Regions from separate parts of the Arthrobacter sp. 01T414 genome, predicted to be linked through region 2. Evidence: riboswitches for the same ligand, from Rfam matches in the RefSeq annotation. Region 2 holds a riboswitch; the other holds the start of a gene.

Region 1 (4,404 bases), on a different contig from region 2:
CGCGGCGCCGGTTACGTCCTGAAACCGGCGGACTGATCCGTGCCCACCCCCTCACGTGGGGCCCCAGTCCCCGGTCCCGACTGGCGCAACCCTTCCACCTGGCACCTACGCACACGGCTGGTCCTGCTCGCCATGGCGCTGCTCGTCGCCATCTGCGGTGCGGTGGGAGTTTTCAGCTACGTCTCCATGGATGTGGTCCTCACCCGGCAGCTCGACACCCAGCTGGCCCAGGCCTCGCACCGTGCGAGCGAATTCGGCAGGCCCTCCACCGACGACTCCGGCCGGCGCCCCGACCTGCTCGAAGCCCGGGGTCAGGGCATCGGAACGCTCACTGCCCGCATCTCCAACGGCGCCGTCAGCGACCCCGGCTTCCTGGCCGACGACGCCACCCGCCAGAGCCTTTCCGCCGCCGACGACGCCGCCCTGCTGGCGCTTCGCCCGGACGGCGTGCCGGTGGAACGGACGCTCTCGGCCGGCGCCTACCGGCTCACCGCCGTGCGCGCCCCGTACGGCGACATCATTGTCACCGGCCTCCCGCTGGAAGAAAAACAAAACACCCTGGCGTCCCTCGTCTGGACCCTGGGCATCGTCTCGGCGGGCGGCCTCGTGCTGATCGGGCTCGCCGGCACCGCCCTGATCCGACGGACCATGAAACCGCTGGAGCAGCTCTCCGAGGTTGCCACCAAGGTCTCCCGGCTCCCCTTGGACGCCGGTGAGGTAGCGCTGGGGGTGCGCGTCCCGGCGTCGGCGGCCCATCCGGGAACGGAGGTGGGCAGCGTGGGCCACGCGCTGAACCAGATGCTGGACAACGTCTCCAACGCCCTCGAGGCGCGGCAGGAGAGCGAAATGAAGGTGCGCCAGTTCGTCGCAGACGCCTCGCATGAGCTCCGCACCCCGCTCACCGCCATCCGCGGCTACACGGAGCTGATGCGGATGACCGAACACTTCACGCCCGACGGCGAGAAGTCCCTGGCCCGCGTCCAGAGCCAGTCCGAACGGATGACCACCCTGGTGGAGGACCTACTGCTGCTGGCGCGCCTGGACGAGGGGCAACCGCTCAAACTCATCGACGTCGACCTCACCCAGCTGGCCGTCGAGACCGTCAGCGACGAGAAAGTCATGGCACCGGACCGCACCTGGCAGCTGGAGCTCCCGGACGAGCCCGTGGTGGTGCGCGGGGACGCAACCCAGCTTCACCAGGTCCTCGCCAACCTGCTGTCCAATGCCCGCAAGCACACGGACCCCGGAACCACCGTGATCACGGGCGTGAGGCGCTCGGCGGACGGCAGCGCCGTGGTCACAGTGACGGACAACGGCGGCGGCATCGCCCCCGAATTCCTCGGCCGGGTGTTCGCCCGCTTCTCCCGGGCGGACGCAGCCCGCACCAACCGGTCCGCAGGTGGCGCTGCCGGCCGAGCGGCCCGTCCCGCCCCAGGGTCGGCGGCCACTTCAGCCGTCGCGACCGCGGCCGCGGCGTCGGAAGGCACCAGCGGCCTGGGCCTGTCCATTGTGCAATCGATTGTCGAGGCCCACGGCGGAACGGTCGAAGTCACGTCCAGGCCGGGGCGGACGGAGTTCGCCGTGCGGCTGCCCGCGGCGTCCCCGGTGGAGTAGCCGCCTGACGTAGCAGCCTGCCTGCCCGTTTCGACGGTTCCCTGCCCGCTCGCTGCTCACCGGCGTCGTGCGGGCAGGGAACCGTCGAAACGGGCCGCCAACACCCGGCCCAATAGGCAAGACGCCACACCGCAGCGGCGGGCCGCCGTTACCTAAATGTGACTTCCGAGTGAAAGTCCGGTACCGTTTTAGGGTGCGGCCATCGATCTGGCCGCGTATCCGGGCTGACGCCAAACTCTGCCGCTCCCGGATTCCCATGGACCAGGCAGAGACGGGGAACCCAGTGTTCCCGGGCATTCTGCATCCATGCACCCTAGGGGTGAAGCCGACACGTCGAGATTCCGTGCGGCCGGATTTCGCATCCGAACCCGACAGCTAACTCCGTAGGCGTTGAGAGGCGAACATGACTGAAATCAAGGAACCCACGCGCCCAGAGGGCGCTAAACGCACGTCCGACACCGCACGCCACCGTGCCGAGCCGGCAAAGCGCCCTTCGGCCGTGTCCTCGTCGAGGGCCCGCACCAATGGCAAGCGCGCCGCCGTCGTGGCCACCGCGTTCGCCGTCCTGCTGGGTGCAGGCGCCGCGGGCCAGGCGTCCGGCTCTGCCGCCCACACCGCCGAAGCTGCCAAGGACACTGCCGCGTCCCTGCAGACCCTAGACTTTGAGCGCGTCGGCAGCATTGCGCCCGCGTCGTCCGCCCCGATGAGCGTCGAGGCCCAGGCCTCCAAGATCAAGCCCGCCAAGGCCCCGGCTGCCCCGGCCCCTAAGCCGACCCGCGCCACCCCGGCGGCACCCGCAAAGCCGGTCGCGATCGACGATCCCGCCGGTGCGCAGGCCTACGCCGCGTCCCAGCTGCCCGCCCATGGCTGGGCTCCCAGCGAGATGCAGTGCCTGATGAAGCTGTGGACCCGGGAGTCCGACTGGAAGACCACCGCCACCAACGCCAGCAGCGGCGCCTACGGTGTGGTCCAGTCACTGCCCGCCGAGAAAATGGCCAGCGCCGGCGCCGACTACCGGACCAACTACCGGACCCAGATCAACTGGGGCCTGCAGTACGTGAAGGACCGCTACGGTTCTCCGTGTGGCGCCCTGAACTTCCACTACGCGAACAACTGGTACTAAACAGCCGTAGCCACGGGCCTTGAGGCCCGCATGAGGAAGGCCCCGGATCCAGTGGATCCGGGGCCCTTTTCATGGGCTGCACCGCAGGGAGACGACGGCGGGGCGGAGCGGCTACCCGTTCGGGCGGCCGGGGATGTACTGCACACCCCATTTATTGCCGTCCGGGTCGGCGAAGTAGACGAACTGGCCCCAGTCCTGGACGTCGATGTCGCTGACGTCCACGCCGTTGTCCTTGAGCTGCTTGTGCGCGGCTTTGATGTCGCCGACCACGAGCTGGAGGCTGGGCGCGGTGCCGGGCGGGGCTTCGTTGAGCCCCTCCCCGATCGCTATCGAGCACCCGGAGCCCGGCGGCGTCAGCTGGACAAACCGGATGCCCTCCGAGGGCCGCTCGTCGTAGTCGGCGTTGAAGCCCACCTTGTTCACGTAGAAGTCCTTGGCCCGGTCCACATCAGACACGGGCACGAAGATGAGTTCAAGTTTCCAGTCCATGGCCACAGGCTAGTCCCGGAAAGGTCCCGCCGGAACCCTTGGCTGGTGGCGCCGAGGCAGTCGCCTGGCTAGTCGGTCGCTTAGCCCGCGATACCGTACAGGCGGTCGCCGGCGTCGCCCAGGCCGGGCACAATGTAGGACTTCTCGTTGAGCTTCTCGTCGATCGAGGCGAGCACGATGGTCACGTTCGCGTCCGAGAGCTCTTCCTCCAGCTTGGCCAGGCCCTCCGGCGCGGCCAGCAGGCAGATGCAGGTGACGTCCGAGGCGCCGCGTTTGAAGAGGAACTTGATCGCCTCGCGCAGGGTTCCGCCGGTGGCGAGCATCGGGTCCAGGACGAAGATCTGCCGGTCCGTGAGGTCCTCGGGCAGGCGCTCGGCGTAGGTGATGATGTCCAGGGTTTCTTCGTCCCGGGCCATGCCCAGGAAGCCGACCTCGGCGGTGGGGACCAGCTTGGTCATGCCTTCGAGCATGCCGAGTCCGGCGCGGAGGATCGGGACCACCAGCGGGGTGGGCTTGGTGAACGCCGTGCCGATGGTGGTGCTGACCGGGGTCTCGATGGTGACCGGCTCGGTGCGGACGTCGCGGGTTGCCTCATAGGCCAGGAGCGTGACGAGCTCCTCGGTGAGCTGGCGGAAGACCGGGGACGGGGTGTTCTTGTCCCGCAGAACGGTGAGCTTATGGGCGACCAGCGGGTGGTCCACAACGAGAGTGCGCATGGGTCAAAACTATCACCCGGACGTCGAGGACCTCCCCGCAGAGCCACTCTGATCGGCGTCGGCGGCGGCGTCGGCTGCGGCGACGTCCGCGATGTTGTCGGGGGCACGGTCGCGCAGGTGCGCTTCGTTATCGAAGGTGGGGGCGGGGCCGGTATGTTCGCGGTGCCGCAGCACATGGAACAGCCGGTGGGCCAGAATCACGATCCCCACCCAGCCCAGTCCCAGGGCCCAGCCGAAGATCACGTCGGTCATCCAGTGGTGGCCCAGGAACACCCGGCTCATGCCCATCGCAAAGACGAAGATCACACCCGCCGTGATGAAACCCACGCGGGCAAGCGTGCGTTTCACCTGCAGGCAGGCCAGGTAAACCACCAGGCCGATCACAACAGTTGAGTTCAGGGTGTGGCCACTGGGGAACGACGGCGACGTCTCGTAGGGCGGCACCGCGTCCGCGAAGTCGGG
Region 2 (4,404 bases):
GCCCTGTGCATGGTCGGGCTATGGATCGACACCACAAGAGTAAACACCGGAGGCCCGGATTGCCGAATTTTTCTTTGACGGGACTCTCGGCTCGCGATGCGGTTGCCGGCTACGCATGACAAAGGACCCCTGCCGCAGGGGCAGGGGTCCTTCGCAAAGCTTCAGGCGTTAGAGGCGCCTAAGTCCTAGCCGCCGACGCGGATGAAGACCGGGCCGGAGCCGACGTTGACGCTGTACAGCGCGGTGGTGCCGCCGTTCCAGCCGCCGTGGACGGCCATGCCGTTGCCGACGTAGACGGCGATGTGGGCCATGCCCATGCCACCGTTCTGATAGTAGGCGAGGTCACCCGGCTGAGCCTCTGCGGCACTCACGGTGCGTCCCAGGGACAGGTAACCTGCCGGCCAGCCGTGGTAGTGGATGCCCACTGCGGCCAGGGCGTTGGTGGCCAGCATGGTGCAGTCCTGGGAGACACCGATCTGAGCGTAAGCAGCAGCAGCGATGGAGGCGCCCATGCCGCTGACGGCGGCGGGAGCCTTGGTGGCCAGCGATGCGGTGACCGCGGTGCCGGTGCCGGTGCCGGTAGCGGCGGTGCCGGCTTCCTGGACGTTGACGACGGGCTGGGCAGCCTCGGCGACCGGGGCAGGTGCGGTCTTTACAGCAGGCTTCTCGTAGGAGATCGCGATGCTGGAGGCCGCGGAGATCGTGGCCGGCGCGTTGGACTGTACTTCCATGGCCGAAGCGGAAGCCGATTCACGCTGAACGTTGGTGTCGGCAGCGTTGGCTGCGATACCGCTGGTCAGGACCAGGCCGGAGGCAGCAGCGATAACCGCGGCCTGGCGACCCATGCCACCGGCGTTGTCGCCGACGGCCTTAGCAATGACAGCCAGCGAGTTGGTCTTGGTGACCTCCGCGCGGTGGCGTGCAATGGTTGCACGAGTAGTCATCTAGTTCTCTCTTTCGTGATCCTTGGGTCCGCGCTGCATGCAGGCGGGACTGAGGACGCTCCGGCATCTTGGGGGTACGCCGGATCGCCCCGAAACGGGTTTCTTAGCGAAGGGTGTACTGCGAAGACGCGCCAAAAGCGGGAACTGCGTTGTGTGAACCAGTCCGGGCGCCGGCAAGGGCAAGGCGGAGCATGGAGTTCAGCGGGCTCAACTGAGCCTCGCCAGCGCGAGAACGCGCAGCATTGTGGCGTGAAGACACGAAAGTAGCCTCTCCCAATGCCTACGAGGTGAGCTGTCGGATTCGGATGGGAGTCACCCGGCCGCGCTGCTTCCTGGGAAGCTTTGCGACTTAACCCCTAGGTCTTCTTGCGAAGACCAAAATTGGTTCCCCCGCCCCTGCCAGACGATGTCATGCGAACGGACCTTGAGCGGTGGCAGAGTTAGGCAATCCACTCAAGAGCGCCAACTTCGGAGAAGTTGGCGTGCTTCATACGGTACAACAGTTGGGACTCAATGTCACATTCAGATCACGGCGTGTCACAGAAATGCGAGCTGTCCCTCGGCTTGGCTAAAGCCAGCCGAGCGGGTCAACAACTTCTCCATTGACCATCACCTCGAAGTGGAGGTGGCAACCGGTGGAGGCGCCGGTGGTCCCGCTCATCGCCACCACATCACCACGGGAGACCTGCTGGCCCACGTGGACATCGGACGACGACAAGTGGTTATACGTGGTCTCCAGGCCGTTGCCATGGTCGATCACGACCCGGTTGCCGCCCCCATAGGGGTGCCAGCCGGAGAAAGTTACGGTGCCGCTCGCAGCGGCATGCACGGGGGTGCCGCACTGGGCTGCGTAATCCTGCCCGCGGTGGAATTCCCCGAGGGCTCCCGTGATGGGACTGACCCGGTAGCCGAAAGGCGAGGCAGTGACCATGACGTCCAAGGGAGCCCCAAGGCTGCCCGCGGATGCCGCCCGGGTGATGCTGCCGACGGACTGGGCGCTCAGCAGCTGCTTGAGCTTGCTGTCCGGGTCACCCTTCGTGGTGACGGCCGTGCGGTTGAAATTGATTTCGGCAGCCGGGGCTTTGACCTCGGGCTGCGCCGCCGCGGAAACGGAACCGGACCGGGCGGGGTCTGAGGCCATTACCGGGCCGGTGGCAGGGACCGTCACTGTGAGGACCAGACCCGTGGCAGCCAAGGCTATGCCGGCCTTCTGCCCGACGCCGCTGACGGCGGCGAAGTCTGTCACCTGACGGAGCGGGCTGCGCCGGCCGCGGCGCTCATCGCGGCGCGCGTCACGCGGGCGCTCGTCAAGGAAGACGGCGGCCGGGCGCGGCTCCGGAGCGGGACCGGTCGCACGACGGCGGCCCCTGACGGTCTGGGTGGTCAAGAAGGGTTCCTCTCTGGATAGCCTGCGAAGTTAGCTGTCGGATTCGGGTCAGAGAGATCAAAGACCCGGTCCGCCGGTGCAGGCATCCAGGCACAGGGGCATCCAAGGATGCTCCCGATTGAGTTTGCCTGCCGCTAGCGGACTTCACCCCAAGGCTGCTGAATTAGGCAGCCGGTTGTGGTTCCCCCGCCTCTGCCAGAAGGTGAATCGCCTACTGATCCGCTGGCAGAGCTCGGCTTCGGATCAGATAACGCTTTAGTATCAGTGCTAGTCATCAACTATAGGGGATTAAGGCAGACGGTGATAATTCCGTGATCTCCCTTGTGGACAACTCCCCGGCTATTTCGGGGCAAGATGCGACGCCAGGTTACCCGAGGGTAACGAAGACGTGCGCGGCAACCTCGGGCGGCAGTTCGAGTGCCCCTTCAATGTCCGGCACCCGGACCGAAATGTACTCGCCCACGCGCTCCAGCGACACCCTGGCGCCGGGGCGGATTCCGCCCTCGTCCAGCTGGAGCAGCAGCTCCGGCTCAACCTGGATCGGCTCGGCCAAGCGGTTGACGGTGATCCGGGAATCCGCGCCGTACCCGGCCATCGCCTCCAGCAGGTTGACCACCCCGCCGCGTTCCGGCGTCGGGAGTCCGCCCAGTTCGGCGAGTCCGGGGATCGGGTTCCCGTAGGGGGAAACGGTCGGATGGTCCAGCATTTCGAAGATGCGGCGCTCGACCCGTTCGCTCATCACATGCTCCCAGCGGCACGCTTCCTCGTGGACGTAGGCCCAATCCAGTCCGATCACGTCGGCGAGCAGCCGCTCGGCCAGGCGGTGCTTGCGCATGACTTCGATGGCACGCTTGCGGCCCGTGTCGGTCAGTTCGAGGTGCCGGTCCCCGGAAACAACCACGAGGCCGTCCCGTTCCATCCGCCCGACGGTCTGGGAGACGGTGGGGCCGGAGTGGCGGAGGCGTTCGGCAATTCGGGCGCGGAGGGCGACGATGTTCTCTTCTTCAAGTTCCAGGATGGTCCGAAGATACATCTCAGTGGTATCGATCAGATCCGTCATTCAGCTCAGCTCCTCGAGCGCCGTCCTTGCGTCATTCCCACCGTACAGCGTGCGGGATGCGCCCCGGCGAGATCCGCCGTACGTCACCGCATAGCCTAGCCTATTTTGAATTTGTCCGAATAATCTGCCGGCCTTCGGGCTGACCCGTGCGGGCTGCCGCCCGCACCTTTGGCGGGCTCCCGCAGGGCACCCGCCGGACTCCCCCACCGGCGTCTCAATGACCGGACTGTGACGGCCGCAGTTCCCGCCCGGATGGCGCCGTCGGGCAGAATAAATAGCGGGTCCCGGCCACGCCCGGCAGGGCCCGTCCGAGCCACGCCACGCACCCAGCCGAAAATTGGAGCCACTGTGAGCGACACCAGCATCACTATCCCTGCGAACCTCCTGCCGAAGGACGGGCGGTTTGGCGCCGGCCCGTCGAAGGTCCGGCCCGAGCAGATGGCGGCCCTGTCCGCAGCGTCGGCGACGCTGCTGGGAACCTCGCACCGCCAGGCCCCGGTCAAGAACCTCGTGGGGTCGGTCCGTACCGGCCTCAGCGACTTCTTCCGCGCCCCCGACGGCTACGAGGTCATCCTCGGCGTCGGCGGTTCCACGGCGTTCTGGGACATCGCCAGCTTCGGCCTGGTGGAGAACAAAGCGCAGCACCTCTCCTTCGGCGAGTTCGGCTCCAAGTTCGCCGCCGCCACCAACAAGGCCCCGTTCCTAGCCGAGTCCTCGATCATCAAGTCCGAGCCGGGCACCCGTCCCGCGGCTCAAGCCGAGGCGGGCGTCGACGTGTACGCCTGGCCGCAGAACGAGACTTCCACCGGTGTCGCCGCACCGGTCCAGCGCGTGGCAGGGGCCGATGCAGGCTCCCTCGTCCTGGTGGACGCCACCTCCGCGGCCGGCGGCCTGGACGTGGACGTCACCGAAGCCGACGTCTACTACTTTGCCCCGCAGAAGAACTTCGCCTCCGACGGCGGCCTGTGGCTGGGGCTGTTCTCTCCGGCAGCCTTGGAGCGCGCCGCCCGGAT

Evidence for each region. Region 2 has a riboswitch for cyclic di-AMP ahead of AC1DK9_RS13955 (M23 family metallopeptidase). Riboswitches for the same ligand answer to the same signal wherever they lie in the genome.
Region 1: linked by a shared signal. The riboswitch ahead of AC1DK9_RS10505 (aggregation-promoting factor C-terminal-like domain-containing protein) and the one ahead of AC1DK9_RS13955 (M23 family metallopeptidase) in region 2 are both predicted to bind cyclic di-AMP.

What each region holds. Positions count from the first base shown of each region.
Region 1 is NZ_JBFTQK010000004.1:93,184-97,587, forward strand. It holds gene AC1DK9_RS10495 (response regulator transcription factor) at 1-36, shown strand, start outside; gene AC1DK9_RS10500 (HAMP domain-containing sensor histidine kinase) at 133-1,614, shown strand; cyclic di-AMP (ydaO/yuaA leader) riboswitch at 1,834-2,019, shown strand; gene AC1DK9_RS10505 (aggregation-promoting factor C-terminal-like domain-containing protein) at 2,018-2,737, shown strand; gene AC1DK9_RS10510 (VOC family protein) at 2,849-3,226, opposite strand; gene upp (uracil phosphoribosyltransferase) at 3,307-3,942, opposite strand; gene AC1DK9_RS10520 (phosphatase PAP2 family protein) at 3,955-4,404, opposite strand, start outside.
Region 2 is NZ_JBFTQK010000006.1:87,708-92,111, forward strand. It holds gene AC1DK9_RS13950 (NlpC/P60 family protein) at 186-944, opposite strand; cyclic di-AMP (ydaO/yuaA leader) riboswitch at 1,208-1,366, opposite strand; gene AC1DK9_RS13955 (M23 family metallopeptidase) at 1,513-2,331, opposite strand; cyclic di-AMP (ydaO/yuaA leader) riboswitch at 2,336-2,577, opposite strand; gene AC1DK9_RS13960 (iron-dependent transcriptional repressor DtxR) at 2,699-3,391, opposite strand; gene serC (phosphoserine transaminase) at 3,740-4,404, shown strand, end outside.